Linked DNA regions of Asanoa sp. WMMD1127. Each later gene encodes a partner of the first gene's protein in a complex. Links are inferred from orthologs where the notes say so. Each region holds a gene or a part of one and is shown on either strand. Other genes may lie near its edges. The genes, in order: O7635_RS14555 and sucB.

Region 1 (14,937 bases):
CCTCGTCGACCGGGCTCGCCAGCAACGCGATGCTGCCGGAGACGGTCGTCGCCCAGAGTTTGCCGGTCCCGCGGCCGAGGTCGCCGCGCCGGTGCCGCGAAGCGCCGTGTCGCTCGCTGCCGGCCAGCGGGAAGGCGCTGGTGATCTGCCCCGACTGCGTGTGCAGGTCGACGGCGAGGTCGGCGTCGGCGCGGACCCGCACGGTGACGCTGCCGGAGGTGGTGTGCAGGCGGAGCTCGCGGTGATGGGGGTTGTCGAGGTCGCAGGTGACCGACCCGGAGACCGTCGTCATCTCCACCCGGTCGGCGGAGCTGTCGGCCAGCACCAGCTCGCCGGAGACCGTCTTGAGGGTCAGGTCGCCGTCGACGCCGAGCGCCTCGACCGGCCCGGCGACCACCTTGGCGCGGGTGCGGCCGCCGAGGCCCATCAGCGTGATCCGGCCGGACGTCAGGTCGACCTCGGTGTCGTCGCGCAGACCGGCGACGACCACGGCGCCGTCGACGAGGCGCAGGTAGGCGGCGGTGGAGCGGGGCACGCCGATCGAGACGTCGACCCGGAACCGGCGGCGCAGCTGCCCGATCCACCACAACACGCCGGGAAAGCGCGGGAGGCGGTTGTGCCGGACCACCAGCGTGCGGTCGACCACCTCGACGATCACCGGCGTGCGGCCGGCCCGCGTAACGTCGACCCGGGCCGGACCGTCGTCGGTGCCGACCAGGTTGACCTGGCCGGAGACCAGGTTGACGTCGACCCGATCGATGGCCGCCTCGACGGCGATCTCGCGCGGCTCCTCGACGGTCCAGCGGTTGGACACGGATCACCTCCCGAAAGCCGCTTGAGCATATCGCGATGTATCGCGTTATGCCAGCGGCCTCCGAGCGGGGCGATCAAGCGGCCAGGGCCAGCGGTACGGGGATCGGGGTCTCCTCGACCGGCGCGGGCACGAACACCGGGGTGCCGACGGCGGCCTGGGCCACCCGGGCCAGCGCCCGCCGGGACGCCGCGGGCTCGGGGTGCAGGGCCGGCGCGACGGCGACCGACGCGACCAGCTTCGGCATTGCCAGCACCCGACGGACCGACGCCCACAAAGTCTCGTCGCCGATGAAGGAGGCCGCCGGGCTGCCGTACCGCAGGGTCACGGGCACGATCGTCGCACCGGCGTCGATCGCGGCCTGGAACATCGCGGGGCGGAACGGGCCGACCGACGCGCCGCAGCCCGTGGTGCCCTCCGGGAAGACGGTGACGACGGCGCCGGACCGCAGCGCGTCGGCCACGTCGGCCACCGAGCGGGGCAGCGTCCTGGGCCGGGAGCGGTCGACGAAGATCGTGCCGCCCGAGGCCGCCAGCGCGCCGAACAGCGGCCAGTTGCGCACCTCGACCTTGGCCAGCATCCGGCCCGGCGCCACGGCCAGCAGCGCGACGATGTCGAGCCAGGACACGTGGTTGGCCACCACCAGCGCCTTGCCGCGCGGCGGCCGGCCGCGCAGCCGCAGCCGCACGCCGAGCGCGGCCAGCGTGAGCCGGCCCCAGAACCGGCCGGCCCGCTCGCGCCCTCGCTCGGTGAGCAGCGGCAGGACCGGCACCAGGAGCGCGCCGACGAGCACCGCTCCGAGCAGCCGGACGAAGCGCAGCACCTGCAGCGCCTTCGGCGCCTCGGCCGGCTCGTCGCCAGTGACCAGGCAGTCCGTGCCGCAGTCGTTCCGCGGCCGCCACAGCGTCACTGATCGACCCCCAGGAAGTGCCGCAGATAGCGCGGGTCCATCCGGTCCAGGGAAAGCAGCACGTAGAGGTCGGCGCAGTCGAAGTCCGGGTCGTACGCCGGCTCGCCGCAGATCCAAGCGCCCAGCCGCAGGTAACCGCGGAGCAGCGGCGGCATCAGCGCGGCGGAGGCCGGCGCGGCCGGCTGGATCTCCCACGGGTGGCGCGGGGTGACCCGCATGCGGGGCGGCGAGAGGTGCTTGACCCGGACCCGCTCCCACACGGCCGCGGCCATCGTGCCGCCGTCGTTCAGCGGGATCGACGCGCAGCCGCCGAGCCACCGCTTGTTGTGCAGGTGCAGGTAGCGGGCGATGCCGGCCCACATCAGATTGATCACCGCGCCGGACCGGTGCTCCGCCGCGACGCACGAGCGGCCGGTCTCGACCAGGGCGTCCCGCAGCGGGTCCAGGGCGGACAGATCGAACTCGGTGTCGCCGTAGCGCTTGGGGGCACGCCCGGGCAGCAGCATCCGGTAGGTGCCGACGATCGCGCCGGACTTGTCGTCACGGACGATCAGGTGGTCGCAGGCGTCGTCGAACTCGTCGACGTCGTGCCCGGGAACCGTGGTCTGCAGGGTGGCGCCCAGCTCGTCGGCGAACACCTGGTAGCGCAGCCGTTGAGCGGCGGCCACCTGCTGCGCGTCGTCCGCGATCAGCAGGGTGTAGCCGCCGGTCCTGGTCAGGAGGTCCATGCGTTCTGTGTAAGTGTGCCGGCTACCACACGCGTGTCGCCCAACGGGTGCGTGGATGTCGATTGCGTGAACGCCGGACCTCGGCGCTCGGTGTGCGAAGGTGTGCAGGTGGACAGCGGTTCTTTGATCATCCCGAGCCGGTTCAACGGGCCGCCGGGCACCGGCAACGGTGGCTGGTCCGCGGGCACGTTCGCGGCCCTGGTCGGCGCCGGGGGCGTGCCCGAGGTGACGCTCGTCAAGCCACCGCCGCTGGACACCCCGCTGACCGCCGGCGACGGCGAGGTGGTCGACCCGGCCGGGCAGGTGGTCGCGGCCGTCCGCGCCGTCCCGCAGTTCGAGGTGGTGGCCCCGGCCGTGTCGCTGGCGGCGGCCACCGACGCGGCGGGCCGGTACGCCGGCTTCGCCGACCACCCGTTCCCGACCTGCTATGTCTGCGGTCCGGAGCGCGCCGACGGGCTGCGGATCTTTCCCGGGCCGGTCGACGGCGTCGTGGCGGCGCCGTTCACCGCGCCGGCCGAGGTCACCACGGAAACCGTGTGGGCGGCGCTGGACTGCCCGGGCGGCTGGTCGGTGCTCTCCCCCGGCCGGGCGTACGTCCTGGGCCGGATGGCCGCTGTCGTCTCCGCGCTGCCGGCGCCGGGCAGCGAGTCGGTGGCGGTCGGGATGCTGGCCGGCGTCGAGGGGCGGCGAGCGGCCGTGCACACCGCTCTCTACACACCGGACGGCGAGCTTGTGGCGCACGCACGGGCCACCTGGGTAGCGATTTAAGGACAGCGAACGTCACACCCCGCCGGTATGGTGTGCGGCGACGTCACCCAGGGGGAGGAGTGAGATGTCCGACGGCCAGCTAGTGGTCTCCGGTCTCACCAAGCGATACAAGCAGCTCATGGCCGTCGACGGTTTGTCGTTCACCGTCGAGCCGGGTCGCGTGACCGGCTTTCTGGGCCCCAACGGCGCCGGCAAGACCACGACGCTGCGCATGCTGCTCAACCTGGTGACGCCGACCGCGGGCACCGCGACGATCGGCGGTCAGCGCTACGCCGACCTGCGCGACCCGCTGCGCACGGTCGGCGCTGTGCTCGAGGCGTCCAGCGCGCACCGCGGCCGCACCGGCCGCAACCACCTCCGCGTGATCTGCGCGGCCGCCGGGCTGCCCAGCCGGCGCGCCGACGAGGTGCTCGAGATGGTCGGCCTGACGCCGGCCGCCAAGCGCAAGTTCAAGGGCTACTCCCTCGGCATGCGGCAGCGTCTCGGCATCGCGGCCGCCATGATCGGCGACCCCCGGGTGCTGATCCTCGACGAGCCGGCCAACGGTCTCGACCCCGAGGGCATCCGGTGGATGCGCGGGTTCCTGCAAAACCTGGCCCAGCAGGGCCGCACGGTGCTGGTCTCCAGCCACCTGCTCTCCGAGATGGAGCTGCTGGCCGACGACGTGGTGATCATCGCGGCCGGCAAGCTGATCCGGCAGGGCCCGGTGTCCGAGGTGCTCGCGTCGATGACCGCCACGACGCACGTGCGGGTCCGCACGCCGCAGGCCGACGCGCTCGGCAGCGCCCTCGAGGGCATCCCGGGCGCGGCGGTCACCCCGCGCGCCGACGGCTCGCTGCTGGTCACCGGCGTCGAAGCGCCGGCCGTGGGCAAGGCGGCCCTGGCCGCCGGCGTCGAGCTGCACGAGCTGACCCCCGAACGCCCCGACCTCGAAGGCGTCTTCCTGGAGCTCACGGCCGGAAAGGCGGGCATCCGATGAGGCTGGTCAACGCGGAGTTCCGCAAGCTGCTGACCACCAACACGTGGTGGCTGTTCGCCCTCGGCGCCCTCCTGTGCTGGGCCGCGACGTTCGCGCTCAACGCCACGTTCGCGCACTTCACGCTGACCCAGGCGCCGCCGACCGACGTCTCGCCGGAAGACGCGGCCCAGATCGCGGCCGTCAGCGACCAGATCTACCAGGCGGCCAACCTCTACACCTCGGGCCAGTTCACCGGTCTGCTGTTCGTCGTGCTGCTCGGCATCCTGATGGTCACCAACGAGTTCCACCACCAGACCGCCACCTCGACGTTCCTCACCACGCCGCACCGCACCTCCGTGATCAGCGCCAAGCTCGGCGTCGCGGCCTTCATCGGCGTCCTGTTCTGGGTGGTCACCACCGCCCTCAACATCCCGGCGACGATGATCTTCCTGCGCTCCGAAGACCTGCCGACGCTGCTCGGCGACTCGTCGGTGCAGCGGGCGATCCTGCTGAACGGTGTGGCCTACCTGCTCTGGGGCATCCTCGGCGTCGGCATCGGCGTGCTCATGCGCAGCCAGATCGCGGCGACCGTCACCGCCGTGCTGGCCTACGTGCTCGGCACGGCCGTGGTCGGCTTCCTGTTCACGCTGCTGTCCCAGGCGCTCGACCAGGACTGGATCGAAGACATCCAATACGCGCTGCCGTCCATCGCCTCCGGCCTGATGGTCGCCGGCCGCGACCTGCCCGGCCAGCCCGAATACTGGGTCGGCGCGGTCATCCTCGTGGCCTGGGCCGTCGTCACGGGGACGATCGGCACCCTGATCACCCGCACGCGAGACATCTCCTAACGCGTTCCCGCGTTTTAACCTGTGAGACGTGACACGGACGGACGTCGCCGACGGCCGTCCATGTCGCGCGGCGTAGCCTTGGAAATGTCTTCTCACACATACACACAGCGCGCGGAAGAGGCGATTACCGGCCGTGTCGAGCCAGCAGACATCCGAGAACCCACTGGCGGGTTTCGGCCCCAATGAGTGGATCGTCGACGAGATGTACCAGCGCTATCTCGCGGACCCGACGAGCGTAGACCCGGCGTGGCACGACTTCTTCGCCGACTACCGCCCCGAGGCGGACGGCGCGTCGCCCACCCAGGCGACCGCGGCCACCGCCAAGCAGAGCGCCGCCAAGGCCGGCACCGACGCGCCCGGCGCGGCTTCCTCCCCCGAGCCCCGGGCCACCGCCAAGCCGGCACCCGCAAAGAGTGACGGCAAGGTCGAAACCGCCCCGAAGACGACCAAGGCCCCGGCGCAGCCGCGCGCCGCCGCCCCGGTCAAGGCCGCCGCGCCCGCCGCCAAGGAGGCCCCGCCGGCCGAGAAGACCGCCGAGACCACCCCGCTGCGGGGCGTGGCCGCCCGGATCGTCCAGAACATGGACGCCTCGCTGGCCGTCCCGACCGCGACCAGCGTGCGGGCCGTCCCGGCCAAGCTCCTGGTCGACAACCGCATCGTGATCAACAACCACCTGGCCCGCGGCCGCGGTGGCAAGGTCAGCTTCACCCACCTGATCGGCTGGGCGATGGTCCGGGCGCTGCAGGCCAACCCGGAGATGAACAACTCGTTCACCGAGGTCGGCGGCAAGCCCGCGGTGGTGCAGCCCGCGCACGTCAACCTCGGCATCGCGATCGACCTCAAGCGCCCCGACGGCACCCGCACGCTGGTCGTGCCGTCGATCAAGAACGCCGAGACCATGGACTTCCGGCAGTTCTGGCAGGCCTACGAGGACATCGTGCGGCGGGCCCGGCGCAACGAGCTCACCATGGACGACTACGCCGGCACGACGATCTCGCTGACCAACCCCGGCGGCATCGGCACGGTGCACTCGCAGCCCCGGCTCATGATCGGCCAGGGCACGATCATCGGCGTGGGCGCGATGGAGTACCCGGCCCCGTACGCCGGCATGTCCGAGGAGAAGCTCGCGGAGCTGGCGGTCAGCAAGATCATCACGCTGACCAGCACCTACGACCACCGCATCATCCAGGGCGCGCAGTCCGGCGAGTTCCTCAAGACGATCCACGAGCTGGTCCTGGGCGAGCACGGGTTCTACGACCAGATCTTCACCTCGCTGCGCATCCCCTACGAGCCGGTGCGCTGGATGCGCGACGTGGCGGTCAGCTCCGAGGGCGCGATCGACAAGACCGCGCGAGTGATCGAGCTGATCCACGCGTACCGCGTGCGCGGTCACCTGATGGCCGACACCGACCCGCTCGAGTTCAAGATGCGCAAGCACCCCGACCTCGACGTGCTCGAGCACGACCTGACCCTGTGGGACCTCGACCGCAGCTTCCCGGTCGGCGGCTTCGCCGGCAAGCAGACGATGAAGCTGCGCGACATCCTCGGCGTGCTGCGCGACAGCTACTGCCGCCGGGTCGGCGTCGAATACATGCACATCCAGGACCCGGAAGAGCGGCGCTGGATCCAGGAGCGCATAGAGCGCAAATACGAGAAGCCGACGGCCGAGGAGCAGAAACACATCCTCAATCGGCTCAATGCGGCCGAGGCGTTCGAGACCTTCCTGCAGACCAAATATGTGGGCCAGAAGCGGTTCTCGCTCGAGGGCGGCGAGTCGCTGATCCCGCTGCTCGACGAGGTGTTGCAGACCGCGGCCGAGGGCGACCTCGACGAGGTCGTGATCGGCATGGCCCACCGCGGCCGGCTCAACGTGCTGGCCAACATCGTCGGCAAGCCGTACGAGAAGATCTTCTCGGAGTTCGAGGGTTTCATCGACCCGAAGTCGGCGCACGGCTCGGGCGACGTGAAATACCACCTCGGCCAGAACGGCAAGTTCACGACGCCCGACGGCGAGCACGCGATCAGCGTGTCGGTGACCGCCAACCCGTCGCACCTCGAGGCCGTCGACCCGGTGATGGAGGGCATCGTCCGGGCCAAGCAGGACCGCATCGACCTCAAGCTTGAGGGCTACACCGTGCTGCCGCTGGCCATCCACGGTGACGCGGCGTTCGCCGGCCAGGGCGTGGTCGCGGAGACGCTCAACCTGTCGCAGCTGCGCGGCTACCGCACCGGCGGCACCGTGCACGTGGTGGTCAACAACCAGGTCGGCTTCACCACCGCGCCGGAATACTCGCGTTCGTCGCTCTACTCGACCGACGTCGCGCGGATGATCCAGGCGCCGATCTTCCACGTCAACGGCGACGACCCCGAGGCCGTCGTACGCGTCGCGCGGCTCGCCTTCGAGTACCGCCAGTCGTTCAACAAGGACGTGGTCATCGACCTGGTCTGCTACCGGCGGCGCGGCCACAACGAGGGCGACGACCCCTCGATGACCAACCCGCTGATGTACTCGATCATCGACCAGAAGCGGTCCGTGCGGAAGCTCTACACCGAGGAGCTGATCGGTCGCGGCGACATCACCGTCGACGACGCCGAGGAGCTGCTCCGCGACTACCAGTCCCAGCTGGAGCAGGTGTTCAAGGCGACCCGCGACGCGGCGGCCGGCGGCACCAGGCCGGTCCGCACCCGCCAGCCCGAGCCGGAGCCCGCGGTCGAGACCGCCGCTTCCGTCGAGGCCGTGCGCGCGGTCGGCGAGGCGCACGTCAACCTGCCGGCGGGCTTCACCCCGCACAAGCGGCTCCAGCAACTGCTCGACCGGCGGCACAAGATGTCCGTCGAGGGCAACATCGACTGGGGCTTCGGCGAGATCATCGCGTTCGGCACGCTGCTCGCCGACGGCGTCACCGTCCGGCTGGCCGGCCAGGACTCCCGCCGGGGCACGTTCGTGCAGCGACACGCCTCGATCGTCGACGCCGACACCGGCAAGGACTTCCTGCCGCTGGCCACGCTGACCAAGGACCGGGCCCGGTTCTTCGTCCACGACTCGCTGCTCTCCGAATACGCGGCGATGGGCTTCGAGTACGGCTACTCCGTGGAGAACCGCGAGGCGCTGGTGCTCTGGGAGGCGCAGTTCGGCGACTTCGCCAACGGCGCCCAGTCGGTGGCCGACGAGTTCATCACCTCGGGCGAGGTCAAGTGGGGCCAGCAGTCGGCGCTGACGCTGCTGCTCCCGCACGGCCACGAGGGCCAGGGTCCAGACCACACCTCGGGCCGGCCGGAGCGCTGGCTGCAGATGGCCGCCGAGGACAACATCCGGGTGGCCATCCCGACCACGCCGGCCAACTACTTCCACCTGCTGCGCCGCCAGGCCCTCTCGCCCAAGCGCAAGCCGCTGATCGTGTTCACGCCCAAGTCGCTGCTGCGGCACAAGCTGGTCGTCTCGTCGGTCGAGGACTTCGCCACGGGTACGTTCCAGCCGGTCATCCCCGACACCAGCGGGCTCGACCCGCAGGGCGTGCGCCGGGTGCTGCTCTGCTCGGGCAAGGTCTACTACGACCTGGTCCAGGCCCGCGCCGACCGCAAGATCACTGACACGGCGCTGGTGCGGATGGAGCAGCTCTACCCGCTGCCGGTCGACGAGGTAAAGGCGGCTCTGGCGCAGTTCCCGAACGCGGTCGACTTCGCCTGGGTGCAGGAGGAGCCGGCCAACCAGGGCGCCTGGTCGTTCGTCGCGCTCAACCTGCTGGAGCACCTCGAGGGGGTACGCCTTCGGCGGATCTCCCGCCCGGCGGCCGCGGCGCCGTCGGTGGGCTCCACCAAGCTGCACGACGCGGAGCAGACGGCCCTGATCGAGGCGGCCCTGCCGCGGCCTGCGGAGGGCTGATGTACTTCACGGACCGCGGCATCGAGGAGCTGGTTTCGCGCCGGGGTGAGGAGACGGTGTCGCTGGAGTGGGTCGCCGACCGGCTCCGCGACTTCGTCGACGACAACCCGGAGTTCGAGACGCCGATGGAGCGCTTCGCCACGTTCCTCGCACGCCTCGACGACGACGAGGACTGACCTGATCACTGCGCCCCCTCACCCCGCTCCTGCCGGTTTTGATCTGCGCCGACCGAAGGTCGGTGCTTCGGCAAGCCCAGCTCGGCCTGGGTAGGTTGGTGCGGTGGGGCGCAGTGTCTATATCGCGGGTTTCGGTGAAGGCGGCGGCAAGTCGACGGTGGCGCTCGGGCTGGCCGAGCTGCTGTCCCGGCAGGTCGGCCGGATCGGGGCGTTCCGGCCGCTGGTGACGCGGCCGGGGCAGGATCCGATCCTGGACCTGCTGCGCCGCCGCTACGAGATCTCGTTGCGCGCCGAGGACCTGCACGGCGCGACCTACGCGGAGGCGGCGGCGCTGGTCGCGGCCGGCCGCCGCGAGGAGCTGTTCGCGCGGATCGTCGAGCGCTACCGGGCCGTCGAGCGGCAGGTGCCGGCGATGGTGGTGATCGGCAGCGACCTGGAGGACAGCGACGACCCGCGCCAGCTCGGCTTCAACGCCCGACTGGCGACGGAGCTGGGCAGCGTGGCCGTCGCGGTGGTCGACGGGCAGACCGACGACCCGGCGTCCGCGATGAGCACCGCGTACCACAGCCTGACCGACCTGGGCGCCACCGTGCTGTCGGTGATCGCCAACCGGGCGCCGGCCGGGGTCGTCCCGCCCGCGTTACCCGTGCCGGCCTACGTGATCCCCGAGGTGCCCACCGTCTCCGCGCCCACGGTCGGCGAGGTCGCCACGGCGCTCGGCGCGACGGTCCTCTCCGGCGACGCCCGCGCCCTCGACCGCGACGTGCTCGACCTGGTCGTCGGTGGCGCGCACGTGCCGGCGTTCCTCGACCACCTGACCGACGGCTGCCTGGTGATCACCCCAGGCGACCGGGCCGACCTGCTGGTCGCCGCGTCCACCGCGCACGCCAGCGGCCTGGTCGCGGTGGCCGGGCTGATGCTGACCCTGGGCGAGCGCCCCGACCCGCGGGTGATGCGGCTGATCGACCGGCTCGACTCCGGGCTGGCCGTGCTCTCGATCGAGTCCGACAGCTACCACACGGTGGCGGCGGCCTCCCGGATCGAGGGGCGGCCGAGCGCCACCAGCCCGCGCAAGGTCGAGGCCGCGCTCGGCGCCTTCGAGTCCCATGTGGACACCGCCGCGCTGGCCGACCGCCTGCAGGTGGCGCGGTCGTCGCGGGTGACGCCGCTGATGTTCGAGTACGACCTCATCGACCGCGCCCGCTCCGCCCGCCGCCGGCTGGTGCTGCCCGAGGGCACCGAGGAACGGATCCTGCGGGCGACGGAGATCCTGCTCCGGCGCGGCGTCGCCGACCTGACGTTGCTGGGCGCCAAGGACGAGATCGCCCGCCGGGTACGCGAGCTCGGCGTCGACATCACCGGCGCGTCCGTCGTCGACCCGGCCACCAGCCCCTGGCGCGACGAGTTCGCGGCGACCTACGCGGGCCTGCGCTCGCACAAGGGCGTGACGCTGGACCTGGCGCACGACGTGGTGGCTGACCCCAACTATTTCGGCACGCTGATGGTGCTGGCCGGGCAGGCCGACGGCATGGTCTCCGGCGCCACCCACACGACGGCCGCGACGATCCGCCCGGCGTTCGAAGTGATCAAGACGGTGCCCGGCGTCTCGGTGGCGTCGAGCGTCTTCTTCATGTTGCTGGCCGACCGGGTGCTGGTCTACGGCGACTGCGCCGTCAACCCGGATCCCGACGCCGCGCAGCTGGCCGACATCGCGCTGTCCAGCGCGGACACCGCGGCCGCGTTCGGCATCGAGCCGAGGGTGGCGATGCTGTCCTATTCGACCGGCACGTCCGGCGCGGGCGCCGACGTCGACAAGGTGGCGGCGGCCACGGCGCTGGTCCGCGAACGCCGCCCGGACCTGCCGGTCGAGGGCCCGATCCAGTACGACGCGGCCATCGACGCCGGGGTGGCGGCGACCAAGCTGCCCGGCAGCTCGGTGGCCGGCCGGGCGACGGTCTTCATCTTCCCGGACCTCAACACGGGCAACAACACCTACAAGGCGGTGCAGCGCTCGGCCGGCGCGGTCGCCGTCGGCCCGGTGATGCAGGGCCTGCGCCGCCCGGTCAACGACCTCTCCCGCGGTGCGACGGTCAAGGACATCGTCAACACGGTGGCCATCACGGCCATCCAGGCGGCGGCCCGGTGACCCGCGTCCTCGTCCTCAACTGCGGCTCGTCATCGCTCAAGTACCGCCTTTTCGAGGGCGACGCGGCGGTGGTCGCCAGCGGGATCGTGGAACGGATCGGGGAGGACGAGCCGGGCGCGCCACGGGACCATGCCGAGGCCCTCTCGACGGCCATGGCCGGGCTTCCGCTCGAGGGGCTGACCGCGGTCGGGCACCGGGTGGTCCACGGTGGACTGACGTTCACCGCGCCGGCCGTTGTCGACGACGCCGTGCTGGCCGCGATCGCCGAGCTCGTGCCGCTGGCGCCGCTGCACAACCCGGCCAACCTGGCGGGCATCGAGGTCGCCCGGGCGCTGCTGCCGGGCGTACCCCAGGTGGCGGTCTTCGACACCGCCTTCCACCGGACGCTCTCCCCCGCCGCCAGCACCTACGCGATCGACGCGGCGACGGCGGAGCGCTACGGCATCCATCGCTACGGCTTCCACGGCACTTCGCACGCCATCGTGTCGCGGCGCACGGCGGCGCTGCTCGGCCGGCCGCTCGCGGAGGTCAACACGGTCACGCTGCACCTCGGCAACGGCGCGAGCGCCTGCGCGGTCGAGGGCGGGCGCAGCGTGGCCACCTCGATGGGGCTGTCGCCGCTGGAAGGGCTGGTCATGGGCACCCGCAGCGGTGACCTCGACCCGGCGATCATCTTCCACCTGCACCGGGTCGCCGGCCTGCCGCTGGGCGAGATCGACGATCTGCTCAACCGGCGCAGCGGGCTGGCCGGGCTGGCCGGCGTCAACGACATGCGTACGCTGCTGGCCCGCCGCGCGTCCGGGGACGGTGCCGCCGCGCTGGCGTTCGAGGTCTACTGCCGACGGATCCGCTCCTACGTCGGCGCCTACTACGCGCAGCTCGGCCGCCTGGACGCGATCACGTTCACCGCGGGCGTGGGTGAGAACGCGCCGGCCGTACGCGCGGCGGCGCTGGCCGGCCTCGACCGGCTCGGGATCGTGGTGGATCCGGTCCGCAACGACGCGCCCGACCGCGGGGCGCGTGTCATCTCGCCGCCGGACGCGCCGGTGGCGGTGTGTGTGGTGCCGACCGATGAGGAGTGGGAGATCGCCCGTCAGACGCTGGGGGTGGTCGCTCCGTGAGGCCTACGTCAGGGCGAAGACCAGCACGATGATCACGATGACCGCGAGGGCCAGGCCGCCGATGATCAAGGGCATGCGGTTGGGCGCCGCCGCGGGCGCGGGTTCGGGGCTGGTCGCGGGAGTCTCCTGGCGGGCGGCGAAGGCGCGGAAGGCCTCCGTGTTGCCGCTCGGGTCCCGGTAGTCGTCAGACATGCCGACGACCATAGCGAACCGCATCGACCGCCCCAAACACCGAAAAGGCTGACGTCTGTCCGGTTCCCAGCACTTACCGTGTGCTCATGGTGGGAAGGCGGTCGGCGTTCGCAATTTTGGCGTTGCTGCTTCTCTTTGCCATTTCGGCCTTCGTCCCGGGCGTGGCCCCGGGCGGCGCGGCGGCCGACGCGCCCGGCCGCTACGCGGTGGGCCTGCGGATCCTGGCCCTCGCCCGGGGCCCGGATCGCCCGCTGCCCACGCTCGTCTGGTACCCGGCGGCCGCACGCACCGGCGCGGTCACCCGCGACGCGGCGTTCGCTGAGGGCCGCTTCCCGCTCGTCGTGTTCAGCCACGGCCTGCAGAGCCGCCCGGAAGACCACGTGCAGCTGACCACCCGGTGGGCCGCCGCCGGCTTCGTGGTGATCGCCCCGGCCTATCCGCACACCAAGAAGAACGCCCCGGGCTACACCCGCGCCGACCTGGTCAACCAGCCGGCCGACGCGTGGGCGGTGGTGCAGGCGGTCAGCCGCCTCGACACGAACCCCGGCGACCCGTTCGCCGGCCACCTGGACACCGGTGACGTGGTGGCGGCCGGGCACAGCGGAGGCGCGTACACCGCGGCCGCCATGTTCCAACGCGGCCACTCCGCGCGCCTCAAGGGCGCGATCATCATCGCCGGCGCCCGCCCCCGCTTCGAGTTCGGCGGCCCACCGGCAGCGATGCTCTTCATCCACGGCGACGCCGACCCGACGGTCCCCTACGCCACCGGCCGCGCCGTCTACGCTCGCGTGCCGTGGGACAAGGGCTTCATCACGCTGCATGGCCTCAACCACGGTTCCTACCTGAGCCCGGGCCGGTCCGGGTTCAATGAAGTCATGACGTCGACCACGGACTTCCTGCGCTGGCGCCTCGACGGCGACAAGAACGCCCGCTGTGCCCCGGGCCCGCTCCGCGCCGCCTTCGGCGCCGACCGGCCCCTCTGCGGATGACGCGGGACTCTTCCCCGGGTTCAGCTGCGGCAGGTCGGTGGTCGTTCCTGGGTTTCTGCGCGTCCGCTCTACGGACCGGGTCTGCGAGGGCGAACCGGGCGGCTGTGGTGGTCGCAATCGGTGCTGCGTTGGTCGCGGGGTGTTCGACGGCGACGCCGCCGCGGGCGCCGGCGTTTCGGACTCCGACGGCTTCGGCTTCGCCGGGCGCCGTGTCGGCTCCGCCCGCCGCCCCGGGCCGAGCGCCGGCGCGGACGTTCGAGGTCGGCGTGCGCGAACTCGATCTTGTCCGGGACGGGCGGGAGCTGCCGACGACCGTCTACTACCCGGAGGGGGCCGGGCGGTTCCCGGTGGTGCTGTTCAGCCACGGGCTGGGTGGTCGACCGGTCGACTACGCGCCGCTGCTGCGGCGGTGGGCGGCGGCCGGGTTCGTCGTCGCGGCGCCGGCTTATCCGCACACTAGCGGCGACGCGGCGGACTACGACGTGCTCGACGTGGTGAACCAGCCGGCCGACGCGTCGTACGCCATCGGGAAGGTTCTCGCTCTCGACGCGCGGCGGGGTGACGCGCTCTTCCACCGGCTCGCCACCGATCGGGTCGCGGCGGCCGGGCACTCGGCGGGCGGCATCACCACCGTCGGGCTGTTCACGCTGGCCCGCGACGCGCGGCTGGACGCCGGGATCGTGCTGTCGGGCAACTCGCTCGGGGCCGGCACCGGGTTCCGCGGCACGGCGGCGCCGATGCTGTTCGTGCACGGGGAGCGCGATCAGACCATCTCGTACGCCTCGGGCAAGGCCGCTTTCGACGCCGTGCCGTGGCCGAAGGCGCTGCTGTCGTTTCCCGACGGCGACCACGGCACGACGCTGCTGCGCGACGGTGGCACGTCGTTCCAGGTGTTGACGGCGACGACGACCGAGTTCCTGCGGTACGCGCTGTATGGCGACCCGGCCGCGAAGTCACGCATCCCGCGGGCGGCCGCCCGGGACGACGTCGCGCAGCTCGACGACCAGCTCTAGACGCGCCGCGACGGGGTCCGATGTGGACCCCGCCGCGTTCGCGTGCTGCAGTTACTTGACCGGCTTGCGGTTGTCGGCGAACAGGTTGGTGCTGTTCTGCCAGCTGAGGCCGGACTGCGTGGGCCGCGCGATCACGCCGTAGCGGAAGTTGCGGCCGAACAGGTTGTCGCGGAACACGATGCCGGAGCCGTTGAGGTCTTCCCGCACACCGATCGAGTAGTTGCCGCCGTTGCAGTAGTTCTGCTCGTACAGCAGGTTGGTGACACTCGGGCCGGTGGTCGAGCCGATCATCAGGCAGGCGTTGAACGGGTCCTTCGTGTCGGGGTTGTACGCCTCGATGGTGTTGTGGCGCACCACGATGTTGGAGCCCGCGGTGGTCTGCATCGCGTCGTTG
Region 2 (13,515 bases), 4.4 Mb from region 1 along the record:
ACGCGCGACCATCGCCGGCGGCGAGACCGTCGAGGCCGAGATCATGCTGGTCGCCGTCGGCCGCGGCCCGACCACCGCCAACCTCGGCTACGAGGAGCAGGGCGTCAAGCTCGACCGCGGCTTCGTCACCACCGACGAGCGGCTGCGCACCGGCGTGCCCAACGTCTACGCCGTCGGCGACATCGTCCCCGGCCTGCAGCTGGCCCACCGCGGCTTCCAGCAGGGCATCTTCGTCGCCGAGGAGATCGCCGGTCTCAACCCGCCGGTCATCGACGAGGCCGGCATCCCGCGGGTCACCTACTCCGACCCGGAGCTCGCGTCGGTCGGCCTCACCGAGGCCAAGGCCAAGGAGCGCTACGGGGCCGACAAGGTCACCGCCTACAACTACAACCTCGGCGGCAACGGCCGCAGCTCGATCCTCAAGACCCAGGGCTTCATCAAGGTCGTCCGGGTCGACGACGGACCGGTCGTCGGGATTCACATGGTCGGCGCACGGGTCGGCGAGTTGATCGCCGAGGCGCAGCTGATCTACAACTGGGAGGCCTACCCGGCCGAGGTCGCCCAGCTCATCCATCCGCACCCGACGCAGTCGGAGGCGCTCGGCGAGGCGCACCTGGCGCTGGCCGGCAAGCCGCTGCACGCGCACGCCTGATCGGCGGAGTTCCGGTCACATCGACAAAGGAGTCCTGAGAGAGATGCCGGTATCGGTCACCATGCCTCGCCTCGGCGAGAGCGTCACCGAGGGCACGGTCACCCGCTGGTTGAAGCAGGAGGGTGACACCGTCGAGGTCGATGAGCCGTTGCTGGAGGTCTCCACCGACAAGGTCGACACCGAGATCCCGTCGCCGGCCGCCGGCGTGCTGAGCCGGATCGTCGTCGGCGAGGACGAGACCGCCGAGGTCGGCAGCGAGCTCGCGGTGATCGACGGCGAGGGCTCCGGTGGCGGCGCGCCCGCCGAGGAGTCGGCGCCCGCCGCGGCCTCCTCCGCCGATTCCGCCGATTCCGCCGATTCCGCTGACGAGGGTGTCGAGCCGGAGGCGGCGCCGGCCGAGGAGTCCGAGCCCGAGCCGGCGCCGGCCGCGGCGTCCGCGTCCGACTCCGGCTCTGGTTCGGCCGGCTCCGGTGGCGGCGAGGCGACGACGGTGGCGATGCCGGCGCTCGGCGAGAGCGTCACCGAGGGCACCGTGACCCGCTGGCTCAAGGAGGTCGGCGACTCCGTCGACGTCGACGAGCCGCTGCTCGAGGTCTCCACCGACAAGGTCGACACCGAGATCCCGTCGCCGGTGGCCGGCACGCTGCTCGAGATCAAGGTGCCGCAGGACGAGACGGCCGAGGTCGGCGCCGCGCTCGCGGTGATCGGCGCCGAGGGCGCCGCCCCGAGCGGCACCGCCCAGCCCGAGGCGAAGCCCAAGGAAGAGCCGAAGGACGAGGAGCGCACCGCCGGCGCCGCGTACGGGACGCCCACCGCCGAGGCCGAGACCGCGGCCGAGCCGGCGAAGGCCGAGCGGGCCGCGGAGCCGGCCCAGGCCCAGCCGGCCCAGCCGGCCAAGGCGCCGGCACCGCGCCAGGCCCCGGCCCGCGAGCCGGCCCCGGCGGCCACCGCCGCCGCGCCGGCCCGTTCCGCGCAGTCGGCCCCGGCCGGTGGGGAAGAGGGCAACGGCTACGTCACCCCGCTGGTCCGCAAGCTCGCCAACGACCAGGGCGTCGACCTGTCGACGGTGAGCGGCACCGGCGTCGGTGGCCGCATCCGCAAGCAGGACGTGCTCGACGCCGCCGCCAAGGCGAAGGCCGACGCGGAGGCCAAGGCCGCCGCGCCCGCGGCCGCCGCCAAGCCGGCGCCGGCAGCCAAGGCCCCGGCCACGCCGAGCCCGCTGCGGGGCCGGGTGGAGAAGCTGTCCCGGATCCGCCGCACGATCGCCAACCGGATGGTCGAGTCGCTGCAGGTCTCGGCGCAGCTCACCACCGTGGTCGAGGTCGACGTGACCCGCATCGCGCAGCTGCGCCAGCGGGCCAAGAACGACTTCGTCGCGCAGCACGGCGTCAAGCTGTCGTTCCTGCCGTTCTTCGCCCTCGCCTCGGTGGAGGCCCTGCGCACCCACCCGATGGTCAACTCGAAGATCGACATGGACGCCGGCGAGGTCACCTACTTCGACGCCGAGCACCTCGGCATCGCCGTCGACACCGAGAAGGGCCTGGTCGTCCCGGTCATCAAGGACGCCGGCGACCTCAACCTGGCCGGCCTGGCCAAGCGGATCGCCGACGTGGCCGACCGCACCCGCACCAACAAGATCAGCCCGGACGAGCTGTCGGGCGGCACGTTCACCATCACCAACACCGGCAGCCGGGGCGCGCTGATCGACACGCCGATCATCAACCAGCCCCAGGTCGCCATCCTGGGCACGGGCGCCGTGGTCAAGCGCGCGGTGGTGGTCAACGACGCCGACCTCGGCGAGGTCATCGTGCCGCGGTCGATGGTCTACCTGTCGCTGTCCTACGACCACCGGATCGTCGACGGCGCCGACGCGGCCCGCTTCCTGACCGCGATCAAGGAGCGGCTGGAGGCCGGCAACTTCGAGGGCGAGCTCGGTCTCGCCTGACGCACCGCTTCGGAAGGCCCGGCTTCGGCCGGGCCTTTCGCTTGCCCGGGTTTCCGGCGAGCATGGCGGGGTGCACGCCTCCCCCGCGCCGGTCATGGACCGGCGGCTCACGTTCCTGTTCGCCGTCGCCGCGGGTGGGGCGGTCGCCAACCTCTACTGGGCGCAGCCGCTGCTCGACCTGATCGCCGACGACCTGGGCGCGTCCACCACGACCGCCGGCTGGTTGGTGACCGCCGCGCAGGTCGGCTACGCGCTCGGCGTGCTGCTGATCGTGCCGCTGGGCGACGTGCTCGACCGGCGCCGGCTCATACCCACCATGCTGGGCTGTTCCGCCGTCGCGCTCGTGCTCTGCGCGGTGTCGCCCACGATCGGCATGCTGCTGGCGGCGATCGCGCTGCTCGGCGTGACCACCGTTTCCGGGCAGCTGCTCACGCCGCTCGCCGGCGACCTGGCCGACGACGCCCAGCGCGGTCACGTCGTCGGCACCGTCGCCTCCGGCATCCTCACGGGCATCCTGGCCTCGCGTACGGTCAGCGGCCTGATCGCCGGCGTCGCCGGTTGGCGGGCCGTCGTGGTGGTCGCCGCCGCCGGCGCGGTGCTGCTCGCCGTGCTGTTGCACCGAGCCCTGCCGCCGCTGGAGCCGAAGACGCGGATGCCCTACCGCGCGCTGATCGCCTCGGTGCCCGCGGTCGCGCTGCGCGAGCGGACGGTGCGCTGGACCCTCGTACTCGGCATGACCGGCTTCGCGGCCTTCGCTCTTTTCTGGACCTCGCTGACGTTCCTGCTGAGCGGGCCGCCGTTCGACTACAGCGTTTCCACGATCGGCCTCTTCGGACTCGCCGGCCTCGCCGGTGCCATCGCCGCGCAGCGCGTCGGCCGGCTGCACGACCGCGGCTGGTCGATCCCCGCCACCGGCGTCGCCTGGCTGGTGGTGCTGCTGTCGTTCGCCCTGGCCGCGCTGGCCGGCCGCTCGGTCGTGCTGCTGATCGTCGCGGTGGTGACGCTCGACGCCGGCGCGCAGTCGCTCGCGATCCTCAACCAGACGCGCGTCTTCGCCGTCTCGCACGCCGCCCGCAGCCGCCTCAACACGGCGTTCGTGGTCAGCAACTTCATCGGCGGCGGCCTCGGCTCCGCGGCCGCCACCCTCCTGTGGTCGGCCGGCGGCTGGCCGGCGATCACGGTCGCCGGCATGCTGCTGAGCTGCTTCGCCCTCGCCGTGTGGGCGGCCGGCCGCCGCGGCGCCCTGGTCGTCGCTCCCGCGCGGCCATGACGGCCCTGTTCGCCGTGGCGGCCGGCGTCGCGGTGGGCAACCTCTACTGGGCGCAGCCGCTCCTCGGCCTGATCGCCGTGGACCTGCACGTCGCGCCGGCGACGGCCGGGTGGCTGGTCACCACGACCCAGCTCGGCTACGCGGCGGCGGTGCTGCTGATCGTGCCCCTCGGTGACGTACGGGACCGCCGGCGCCTGCTGCCGTTGTTGTCGCTGTGCTGCGCGGCGGCGTTGCTCCTGTGCGCGGTCGCGCCCACCATCGGCGTGCTGCTGGTCGGCACGACGCTGCTCGGCCTGACCACCGTCGCCGGCCCGATCCTGATCGCGCTGGCCGGCGACCTGGCCGACGAGGGCAGCCGCGGCCGGGCCGTCGGGACGGTGGCGGCCGGGCTGCTGGTCGGCATCCTCACGGCCCGCACCGTCAGCGGCCTGCTGGCCGCCGCGGCCGGCTGGCGGGCCGTCTTCGCGACCGCCGCCGCCTGCACGGTGACGGTGGCGGTGGTGCTGCGGCGCGCGCTGCCGCCGCTGCCACCCAAGGCGGTCCTGCCCTATCCGCGCCTGATCGCCTCGGTGCCGGCGGTGGCCCTGCGGGACCGGACCGTGCGCTGGACGCTCGCCACGACCGCGCTCGGCTTCGCCGTGTTCAGCATGTTCTGGACGGCGCTGACATTCCTGCTCAGCGCCCCGCCGTTCGCGTATCCGGTCTGGGCCATCGGCCTGTTCGGCCTCGTGGGCCTGGCCGGCGCCGCCGCCGCCCGCACGGCCGGCCGCCTGCACGACCAGGGCCGCTCGACGGCTGCGACGGGCGTCGCGTGGCTCGTCCTCCTGCTGTCCTATGTGGTCGCCGCGTTCGCGGCGCGGTCGGTGCCGCTGCTGGTGGTCGCGATCCTCACGCTGGACGTCGCCTTCCAGACGATCGCGATCCTCAACCAGACGCGGATCCTGCGCACCTCCCACGCGGCCCGCACCCGCCTCAACACGTCGTACGCGACAGCCAGCTTCACGGGCGCCGCCGCCGGCTCGGCCCTCGCCACCGCCCTCTGGCCCACCGGCGGCTGGACGGCCGTCACCACCGCGGGCCTGCTCCTCTCGACGGCGGCCCTGCCGCTGTGGGCGAGGGCCACCCGGACGATCGGGCGCCCGGCCTACTGACCGCCCGCCCGACGCTCCCGCCGCCGAGAGCTGACACGCGCGCCGCGCCGGTTCGGGCTGTGACGTAGGTGACGGCGGTGCCACTCGTTCGTGGAATGACCGGGCGGACGGCCCGACCGACAGGGGTGACCGACCGTTCACACATGACAAGTAGCTCGTTGACCCGGAGGGACGGCGCTGCCGTTCCGACCGGACGAGCAAGGAGTTCCCATGATGAAACGTGCGTTGGGTGGCGCCCTGGCCGCCCTCGCGATGGCGGGCGGCTTCGTGGCCGTGTCGGCCACGTCGGCGTCCGCGACGGCCGCGACGGCCAAAGCGGCCGCCGCGCCCCGATGTTCGACGACCACGCTGACCAACACCCGCGGCTGGACGACCACCGGCGGTGGCACCGTCCGGGTCGTGCAGAACGGGGTCCAGCTGGCGACGCCGCGGCAGGAGTCGGCGGTGCAGTACCGCTGGAACCTGCCCCAGCGCGTACGCCTCGCGGACGTGGCGCAGCTCAGCTACCAGACGACCAAGCTGGACGGCACCACCGTCGGCGGCGTCGCGATCGCGCCGGGGAACGACGCCGCGCTGCCGGCGTACCGGCTGTTCCTGGATCTGACCAACAACGGCTCCGTCGACGGCGCGATCGTCTTCGAGCCGTACTACCAGATCACCGGCAACCCAACCCGCGGCGAGACCCGGACCTGGGACGTCGACGCCGGCAAGTTCTGGACCAGCGCCACGATCCCCGGCATGGTGACCCAGCCCGGCGGCTCGTATGCGGACAACAAGACCCTGGCGCAGATCAGGAACGCGAACCCGCAGGCCCGCATCGTCGCCATCGCGATCGGGCAGGGCACCTACAACGACGGCACGGTGGCCCGCGTCAACCAGGTGCGGTTCGACGGCGGCCGGGTGTGCCAGGTGTTCAACTGGCGGGCGGCCGCGCAGCCGTCGTGGCGGGTCCGCTTCGACCCGGCGCGGTGCGGTGACCGGACCAGCGACATCACCGTGGCGAACACGGGCCGCGTGAACATCACCGTCCGGTTCAACAACGGTCGCAACCAGACGGTGCGCCCCGGCAGCTCCGTTGTGGAGCGGTTCCGGTCAGGGCGCGTGACGGTGTTCGTCAACGGCCGCAACGTCGGCGAGTATCGCCACCAGCAGCTGCCCTGCCGCCCGACGCACGTCGACAGCCGGCACTAGCCGCACGGAGGTGAGGGGTCCGCACGACCGGGCCCCTCACCGCCCGACCACGTCACGCACCTGCGTGCGCGACGACACCCCGAGCTTGTGCAGGATGTTGCTCACGTGGACGGCGGCCGTCTTGGGCGAGATGTAGAGGCGCCGCGCCAGCTCGGCGTTGCTCAGGCCGTCGGCGATCAGCAGCGCCACCTCGCGCTCCCGCGGCGTCAGCGCCCCGGCGCCCGTCACCGGCCGCTGCCCGTCGCGCGGCGTCAGGCCCAGCTGCGACCGGACCCGGTCGAGTGCCGCCACCCGCCAGCCGCCCCAGCGGGACAGCAGCTCGGTGGCCCGCCCGGCCTCGACGGCGGCGTCGTCGGGCCGGCCGAGGGCGAGCAGGCAGCGCGCCGCGCCGACCGCGGCCGTCCCCCGCACCGACGGCGGGAGGATCTGCGACCCGCACACCGCCTGGTAGCCGCCCACCGCGTCGCCGGGTCGCCCGGCCACCTCGGCCAGTTGGGCGTCGATCAGCGAGCGGTAGTCGTCCCAGACGTTGTCGTCGATCAGCGCGCGCACGAACCCCGTCAGCCGGTCCACCGGCAGGCCGCCCTCGATCGCCGCCGCCAGCAGGTCGTGGGCCTGTGAACCGCTGCGCCAGCTCTGGTCGGCCACCGCGACCAGCACCTCGTCGAGCAGGGCCTCGACGTCGCCGTAGCCGGGCCGCCGGCAGGCCAGGTGGAACGCCAGGCCCGGCACGGTCAAGGGCTCGACCGTGGGACCGGCGCGCAGCTGGTCGATGACGGCCGCCACCCCGTCGTGGTGGCCCGCCTCGAGGTAGAGCCCCGCCAGGAACACCCCGTGGTAGTCGGCCCAGCGCCCGCGGCGCAGGTAGCTGCGGTCGCGCTCGCGGCCCAGCTCCAGGGCGGCGATGGCGGCCGACAGGTCACCCTCGCGGACGGCGATGCGGGCCTGGCCCTGGAAGTAGGCCGCGACCGCCAGCGACTCGAAGCCCGCCCGCTCGGCGTCGACCCGCATGCGCTCGAGCAGCTCGGCGTGCTCGGCCGGCGAGTTGGGCGGCACGCCCTGGACCAGCTCGTTGAGCGCCCGCGCGGCCAGCACCCACTCCCCCGCCTTCTCGGCCTCGTCGACGAGGCCCGCCAGGATCGCCTGGCCCTCGGCCGCCGTCGACGGCCACTCGGTCATCGCCAGGCCCTTCTCGACCAGCGCGGCGAGCCGGATGCGGGGCAGCTCGAGCTCGTCGGCGATGGCCAGCGCGCGGTCGGCCCAGGCGATGGCCTCGGCGGTCTCGTCGCGCAGCATCGACGACTGGGCGACCGCGGTCATCGCGAGCGCCTGGTCGGCGCCCGGCGGCAGCTCGGCGATCAGCAGCTCGACCTCGTGGGTCAGCTCGTCCATCTCGGCCAGCTCGTCGGCCTCCCAGGCGAGCCGGATCATCAGGTAGAGCGCGTCGTTGCGGTCGGTGGCGGAGCGGGCCCGGTCGCGCCAGCGGCGGGCGTAGCCGATCGCGTCGGGCAGCAGCCCGGCCAGCCAGGCCGCCCGGGCCGCGCCGGCCAGCAGGGACGGGTCCTCGGCGTCTTCGGCCAGGCCCATCTCGGCCAGCTCCAGCGCCTGGTAGGCGGAGCCGATCGAGAGGTAGAGCGCGACCCCGCGCCGGGCCGCGGCCAGCATGTCGTCGTAGCGCCCCGCCGCCTGGGCGTGGTGGGCGACCATCGCGGGGTCGTGCGGCAGCCGGCCCTCGGTGTCGGCGAGCAGCGCCTCCAGGGCGGCCTCGTGCAGCCGGCGGCGCTGGCGGCCGATCAGGTGGCCGGCGATCGCCTCGCGGAGCAGGGCGTGCCGGAAGCTGAACTCGTCTTCGCCGGTCTCGACGAGCACGTCGCGGGCGACCAGCGCCCCCAGGGCCCGGATCAGCTCGTCCTCGCCGGCGCCGGTGACGGCGGCCAGCAGGTCGAAGTGGACCCGGTGGCCGAGCACGGAGGCGGCCTCGACCACCCGGCGCTGCTCGGGCTCGAGGTCGTCGACCTGCCGGCGGAGCACCTCGGCGAGGCTCCACGGCAACGGCTGCTCGTAGACCGCCTCGAGGTCGTCGCGCTCGTGCCCGCGCAGCAGCTCCTCGAGGAAGAACGGGTTGCCGCCGGTGCGCTGGTGCAGCGCGGCCACCGCGCGCGGCGGGGCGGGCCGGCCGGTGACCGCGGCGAGCAGCGTCGCGGTGTCGGCCTCGTCGAACGGGTGCAGGTCGAGCCGGGTCACCGAGTGGCGCCGGCCGAGCCGGGCGAGCAGCGCCGTCACCGGGTCGCGCCCGGTCACCTCGGCCGGCCGGAAGGAGCCGATCAGCACCTGCGGGCCCGGCAGGTCGGCGATGCGCTCGAACAGCGCGGCGCTCTCGGAGTCGGCCCAGTGCAGGTCTTCGAAGACGATGACCGCCGGCCGGCCCGCGATCAGCTCGTCGACCAGCCGGACGCCGCTGTGCAGCCGCTCGACCGGGCTGCGGCCGGAGTCGCCCAGCTCGGCCAGCAGCGCGGGGTCGACCCCGGCCCGGCCGTCGAGCGCGTCCATCAGCACCTCGTAGGGCCGGGACAGCGAGCCGGGCTCGGCCTGACCGACCAGCACGACGGTGTCGGCGTCGAGCGTGGACAGCAGCTCGCGCACCAGCCGGGTCTTGCCCACGCCGGGCTCGCCGGCGATCATCGCCACGCCGGCCCGGCGGGCCGCGACCAGCTTCTTGAGCTGGCGCAGCTCGCGATCGCGCCCGATCATCACCGGGCTGGCGCCTCCCCGCGTCGTCCGCACGCGGACAGGCTACCCGGGCCCGCCGACAACTCCGTCCCCGAGAAATCCAGGACAATGAGGCCATGCGGATCCTCATGGCCGGTGCGTCCGGCTTTCTCGGCAACCGCCTCATCGACGGCCCGCTGCGCGGCCACGACATCATCCGGCTCGTCCGCCGGGCTCCCCGCTCCGCCGACGAGATCCGCTGGACGCCCGCCTCCGGCCAACTCGACCCGGCCGCCCTCGACGGCGTCGACGCCGTGATCAACCTGTCCGGCGCCAACATCGGCGACCAGCGCTGGACGCCGGCCTACCGGCGCCTGCTGCGGGACAGCCGGGTCGAGCCGACCCGCACCCTGGCCGAGGCGATCGCCAAGCGCACGCAGCGCCCGGCCACCTTCATCAGCTCCAGCGGCATCAACATCTACGGCGACACCGGCGACCGGGTCGTCGACGAGACCGCGGCCCCGGGCGAGGGCTTCTTCCCCGACCTGTGCCGGGTCTGGGAGGCGTCGACCCGACCCGCGGAAGAGGCCGGCGTACGCGTCGTCCTGCTCCGCAGCGGCGTACCCCTGGAGAAGAACGAAGGTTTTCTCAAGCCGCAGATGCTGCCCTTCCGGCTCGGCATCGGCGGCCCGATCGCCGGCGGCCGGCAGTGGGTGCCGTGGATCTCGCTCGACGACTGGCTTCGCGCCGTCGGCTGGCTGCTCACCGAGCGCACCGAGATCGCCGGCCCGGTCAACGTCTGCGCTCCCGTGCCGGTCACCAACGCGGAGTTCACGAAGGCGTTCGGCGCCGCGCTGCGCCGGCCCGCGGTGCTGCCCGTGCCGGAGTTCGGCGTGCGACTGGTGGTGGGCGGTGTGGCGGAGCTGGCGGTGATGAGCACCCGCGCGGTGCCCGGTGTGCTGGGTCGCGCCGGTTTCCCGTTCCGCCACCAGAACGTGCGATCCGCGCTCACGGAGGCCCTCGCGGATCGGTGACTGCCGATTCGGCAGACTGCGCATCCGCGCCCGAATAGCCTGACCGCATGTCGGCGGCATCGGGCGACAACAACGCGCTTTCGCTGTTGGCGTGCGTGTTGTTCGTCTTCGGGGTGGTGGTGGTCACGCTGGTGGTGGCCCGCCGCCGCGCGGCCGACCGGTCCACGCCCCGGCACCGCCTCGACCGCCGCACGAGCCTCCTGCGCCGCAGGAGGCAGGCGGCGCCTCGGGTCGAGCCCGAACCACCGCTCGAGCCGGAAACGCCGCCCGCCTCGGTGTGGGCGCCGCCGGACCAGGGCGGCTGGGCGCCCGCCGAGGACACCAGCGCCACGACCCGGACGGCGGGCCCGGCCGGCCCGGCCGAACGGGCCGGTCCGGAGCTCGACGCGGACACCCTCGACCTCGGCGGCGACCTGCCCACCGCCCGCCTGCTCGCCCAGGCGGACGCGGCGCTGGTCGCCGCCGACAACGCCCTGTGCACCAGCGAGCAGGAGCTGTCGTTCGCGCAGGCCCAGCACGGCCGGGACGCCACCGTCACCTTCGTCGAGGCGGTCACCGCGGCCCGGGCCGACATCAGCGAGGCGTTCCGGATCCGCCAGCACCTCGACGACCACGAGCCGGAGGACGAGTTCAGCCGGCGCCGGCTGCTGCGGACCATCGTCGAGCACTGCGCCGCCGCCAACCAGCGGCTGGACTCGCGGGCGGAGCCGTTCGAGCTGCTGCGGGCCAGCGAGGAGGCCCGGTTGGGGGCGCGGCTGACGGTGCGCCGCGACGACGCCCGGGCGCGGCTGGCGGTCGCGGGGACGACCTGGAAGGAGCTGACGGCGGCGTACGCGGACAGCGCGCTGCGCCCCGTCGCGGACAACCTCGCCCAGGCGGCGGCCCGGATCGAGTTCGCCACCGCCGAGATCGACCAGGACGGCCGCCGGACCGGCCTGCGCACCGCCCAGCAGGCGCTCGGCCAGGCCGAGGTGCTGCTGGACGCCGTCGACGCGTACGCCGCCGACCTGGCCACCGCCGAGGACGCCGCGGCCGAGCTGCTGGCCGACCTGCACGCGGAGGTCGCGGCCGGCAAGGCGGTGCTGGCGATGGCCGGCCGCCCGCCGGGCAACGAGCGCGGCGACAAGGTGGGCCTGGCCGCCGACGTGTCCCGCGCCGACGAGGCGGCCACCGCGCTGGCCACGGAGCTCGCCGAGGCCCGCCCGGACCCGGTGGCGGGCCTGCGCCGCCTGGAGCTGGTCTCCGGGCCGCTCGGCGAGTCGCTGGGCGCGGTCCGCGACCCGTCGTCCCGCGTCTCGCACGCCCGCGAGCAGCTCGACCAGGCCATGTTCGCGGCCCGCGCGACGATCGACGCGGCGGCCGGCTTCCTGGTGACGCGGCGTGGCGCGGTCGGCGCCCGGGCCCGCACCCGGCTCTGCGCGGCCCGCGGCGAGCTGGGCCAGGCGGCCGCGGCGACCGAGGCGGAGCCGGTGGAGGCGCTGGTCGCGGCCCGGGCGGCGGAGTCGCTGGCGAGCCAGGCGCTGGCCGCGGCCCGGGCCGACGTGGAGCGATGGTCACCGCCGCCGGTCGAGGGCTACGAGACGGCCCTGCTCGGCGGCATCGTGCACGCGGCCCCGGACGGCGGCGGCCGCCCCTACGGGAGCCGGTTCGGCGGCCCCGGCACCAGGGACCGGGACCGCGCGGCGTAACCGGACGTTAGGAACTCAGCAGCCGACGACCCAGTAGTTCGCGCCCGTCTGGCGCAGCGCCGTCGTCTGGAACACGTTGTAGAGCCCCATCGCCTGGTTGGAGCCGCGCGCGTAGACGTACCCCAGCTGCTGGTAGGCCCGGCCCGCGGAGACGTGCGCGTAGTTCGTCGCGGTCACGCACGGCCCGCCGGTGGGCGGCGGCGTGGTCGGGTTGCCGGTCGTCGGCGGCGTCGTCGGCCCGCCGGTGTTGAGCCCGAAGAACGTCGCGTCGTGGTAGGCCGAGCAGATGGTGTCGAGGAAGTACGCCGCCGCGGTCCCGCACTGGTCGGCCGCGCTACCGGGGTCGACCGGCGTGCCGTGCCCCATCCCGGAGACCCGGTAGACCCGCACCTGGTCGTTGCCGTAACGCTCCAGCGTGGTCCCGCCGCCGAGCGTCGCCGTGCTGGTCGGGCTGGCCGAGATGCCCAGCACGTTGGTCCACTGGTCGCGCGACTCGTTGGCGTTGGCGGTCGCGACCGTGAAGTCCGAGGTGCCGTGCCAGACGGCCACCTTGGGCCGCGCGCCCGAATAGCCGAAGGCGCCGCGCACCAGGTCGCCCCACTGCGCCGGTGTCTTGTCGACCCCGGGGTTCATGCAGCTGAACGCGTTGACCATGCTGGTGGCGCAGCGGTACGGGATGCCCGCGACGATCGAGCCGGCGGCGAACACGTCCGGGTAGGTGGCCAGCATGACCGCGCTCATCGCCCCGCCGGCCGACAGCCCGCTGACGTAGACCCGGTTGGCGGCGGTGCCGTAGGTGCTCACCGCGTAGCCGACCATGGTGCGGATCGACGCCGCCTCGCCCGAGCCGCGGCTGATGTCGCCGGTCTCGAACCAGTTGAAGCACGACGACGCGTTGTTGCCGCTGTTCTGCTGCGGGATGATCAGCGTGAACCGCCACCGGTCGGCGAAGGTGCGCCAGCCGCTGTTGGTGAAGTAGGCGTTGGCGTCCTGCCCGCAACCGTGCAGCAGCACCACGGCGGGCGCGCCCGAGGGCAGGTTGTCGGGGCGGTACGCGTACATCGCCAGGTTCCCGGGGTTGGACCCGAAGCCGCTGACGGCGGTGAGCTGGGCCGCCTGCGCGGGCGCGGCCAGCGCGAGCACCGCCGCGACGACCAGCGCCGCGCCGGCGGCACAGAGGGACAGGATTCGTTTGGTCACGGCGACCTCCTCGCGCGTTTCCGCGAGGTTACGATTCGCGACCATCGATCTGACATGGTCGACGATCACACATATCGCCGACCGCGAATGTGGCGTACCTAACAGTCGACCAGCTCCGGCGACTGGTTGCGGATCTGCGCCCGGGGCGAGACGAACTCGCGGTAGCCCGCGCCGTCCACAGTGGCCGGCGCGAACGCGGCCACCCGGTGGCAGTTCTGGAACGCCAGCTTGACGCCGAAGTGGCGCTCCAGCGCGCCGCGGATCGCGTCGCTGGCCAACGCGCGGAGCAGCTGCCCACGCTCGGTCTCGCTCGGCGGCGGCACGGCGTGCTCGGCGACCCCGGCACCGGCCCGGCCGGCGACGTCGGAGACGACCGACCAGGCGTACGGCAGAGAGTCGCGCACGCACTCCACGAAGGCGGCGTCGTCGACGTCGCCGGTCTCGGCGCGGGACAGCAGGTCGGCGGGAACGGTCAGGGACATGTCTCTCTCCTCAGTGGACGAGCTGGTCACCCAGGACGAAGTCCGGGTCGATCTGGTGGGTCAGGTCAGCGCCGGCGCGCTCGTTGGCCCAGGCGAGGGCGTTGCGCCGGTGGAAGTCGGCGGCCTGCCGGGCGTACCGCGGCCAGTCCTTCTCCGCCGCGTCGGCGGCCTCCCGCACCTGGCGCAGGGCCGC

What was found.
Region 2: O7635_RS14555 (region 1) and sucB share a complex: the UniProt entries of both Bacillus subtilis proteins name them as parts of the 2-oxoglutarate dehydrogenase (OGDH) complex. The link is inferred for Asanoa sp. WMMD1127 from one-to-one orthologs.

What each region holds. Positions count from the first base shown.
Region 1 is NZ_JARUBP010000001.1:3,029,873-3,044,809, reverse strand. What follows is about bases 4,770-9,106. They hold O7635_RS14555 (multifunctional oxoglutarate decarboxylase/oxoglutarate dehydrogenase thiamine pyrophosphate-binding subunit/dihydrolipoyllysine-residue succinyltransferase subunit), read left to right. Parts: upstream 4,770-5,156; coding sequence 5,157-8,906; downstream 8,907-9,106. Other genes in these bases: O7635_RS14550 (DUF6104 family protein), read left to right, coding at 8,906-9,082; O7635_RS14560 (ABC transporter permease), read left to right, coding at 4,770-5,023. Outside these bases: O7635_RS14585 (DUF4097 family beta strand repeat-containing protein), read right to left, coding at 1-814; O7635_RS14580 (lysophospholipid acyltransferase family protein), read right to left, coding at 888-1,721; O7635_RS14575 (GNAT family N-acyltransferase), read right to left, coding at 1,718-2,449; O7635_RS14570 (hypothetical protein), read left to right, coding at 2,573-3,217; O7635_RS14565 (ATP-binding cassette domain-containing protein), read left to right, coding at 3,282-4,196; more of O7635_RS14560, read left to right, coding at 4,193-4,769; pta (phosphate acetyltransferase), read left to right, coding at 9,186-11,228; O7635_RS14540 (acetate kinase), read left to right, coding at 11,225-12,349; O7635_RS14535 (hypothetical protein), read right to left, coding at 12,353-12,541; O7635_RS14530 (alpha/beta hydrolase), read left to right, coding at 12,628-13,530; O7635_RS14525 (dienelactone hydrolase family protein), read left to right, coding at 13,797-14,543; O7635_RS14520 (hypothetical protein), read right to left, coding at 14,595-14,937. UniProt on the Bacillus subtilis protein: E1 component of the 2-oxoglutarate dehydrogenase (OGDH) complex which catalyzes the decarboxylation of 2-oxoglutarate, the first step in the conversion of 2-oxoglutarate to succinyl-CoA and CO(2).
Region 2 is NZ_JARUBP010000001.1:7,470,030-7,483,544, forward strand. The notes cover bases 232-3,146. They hold sucB (2-oxoglutarate dehydrogenase, E2 component, dihydrolipoamide succinyltransferase), read left to right. Parts: upstream 232-695; coding sequence 696-2,597; downstream 2,598-3,146. Other genes in these bases: lpdA (dihydrolipoyl dehydrogenase), read left to right, coding at 232-652; O7635_RS35635 (MFS transporter), read left to right, coding at 2,668-3,146. Also shown: more of lpdA, read left to right, coding at 1-231; more of O7635_RS35635, read left to right, coding at 3,147-3,867; O7635_RS35640 (MFS transporter), read left to right, coding at 3,864-5,018; O7635_RS35645 (hypothetical protein), read left to right, coding at 5,229-6,209; O7635_RS35650 (LuxR family transcriptional regulator), read right to left, coding at 6,246-8,993; O7635_RS35655 (TIGR01777 family oxidoreductase), read left to right, coding at 9,056-9,952; O7635_RS35660 (hypothetical protein), read left to right, coding at 10,000-11,640; O7635_RS35665 (PHB depolymerase family esterase), read right to left, coding at 11,656-12,840; O7635_RS35670 (SCO5389 family protein), read right to left, coding at 12,939-13,322; O7635_RS35675 (ATP-binding protein), read right to left, coding at 13,333-13,515. UniProt on the Bacillus subtilis protein: E2 component of the 2-oxoglutarate dehydrogenase (OGDH) complex which catalyzes the second step in the conversion of 2-oxoglutarate to succinyl-CoA and CO(2).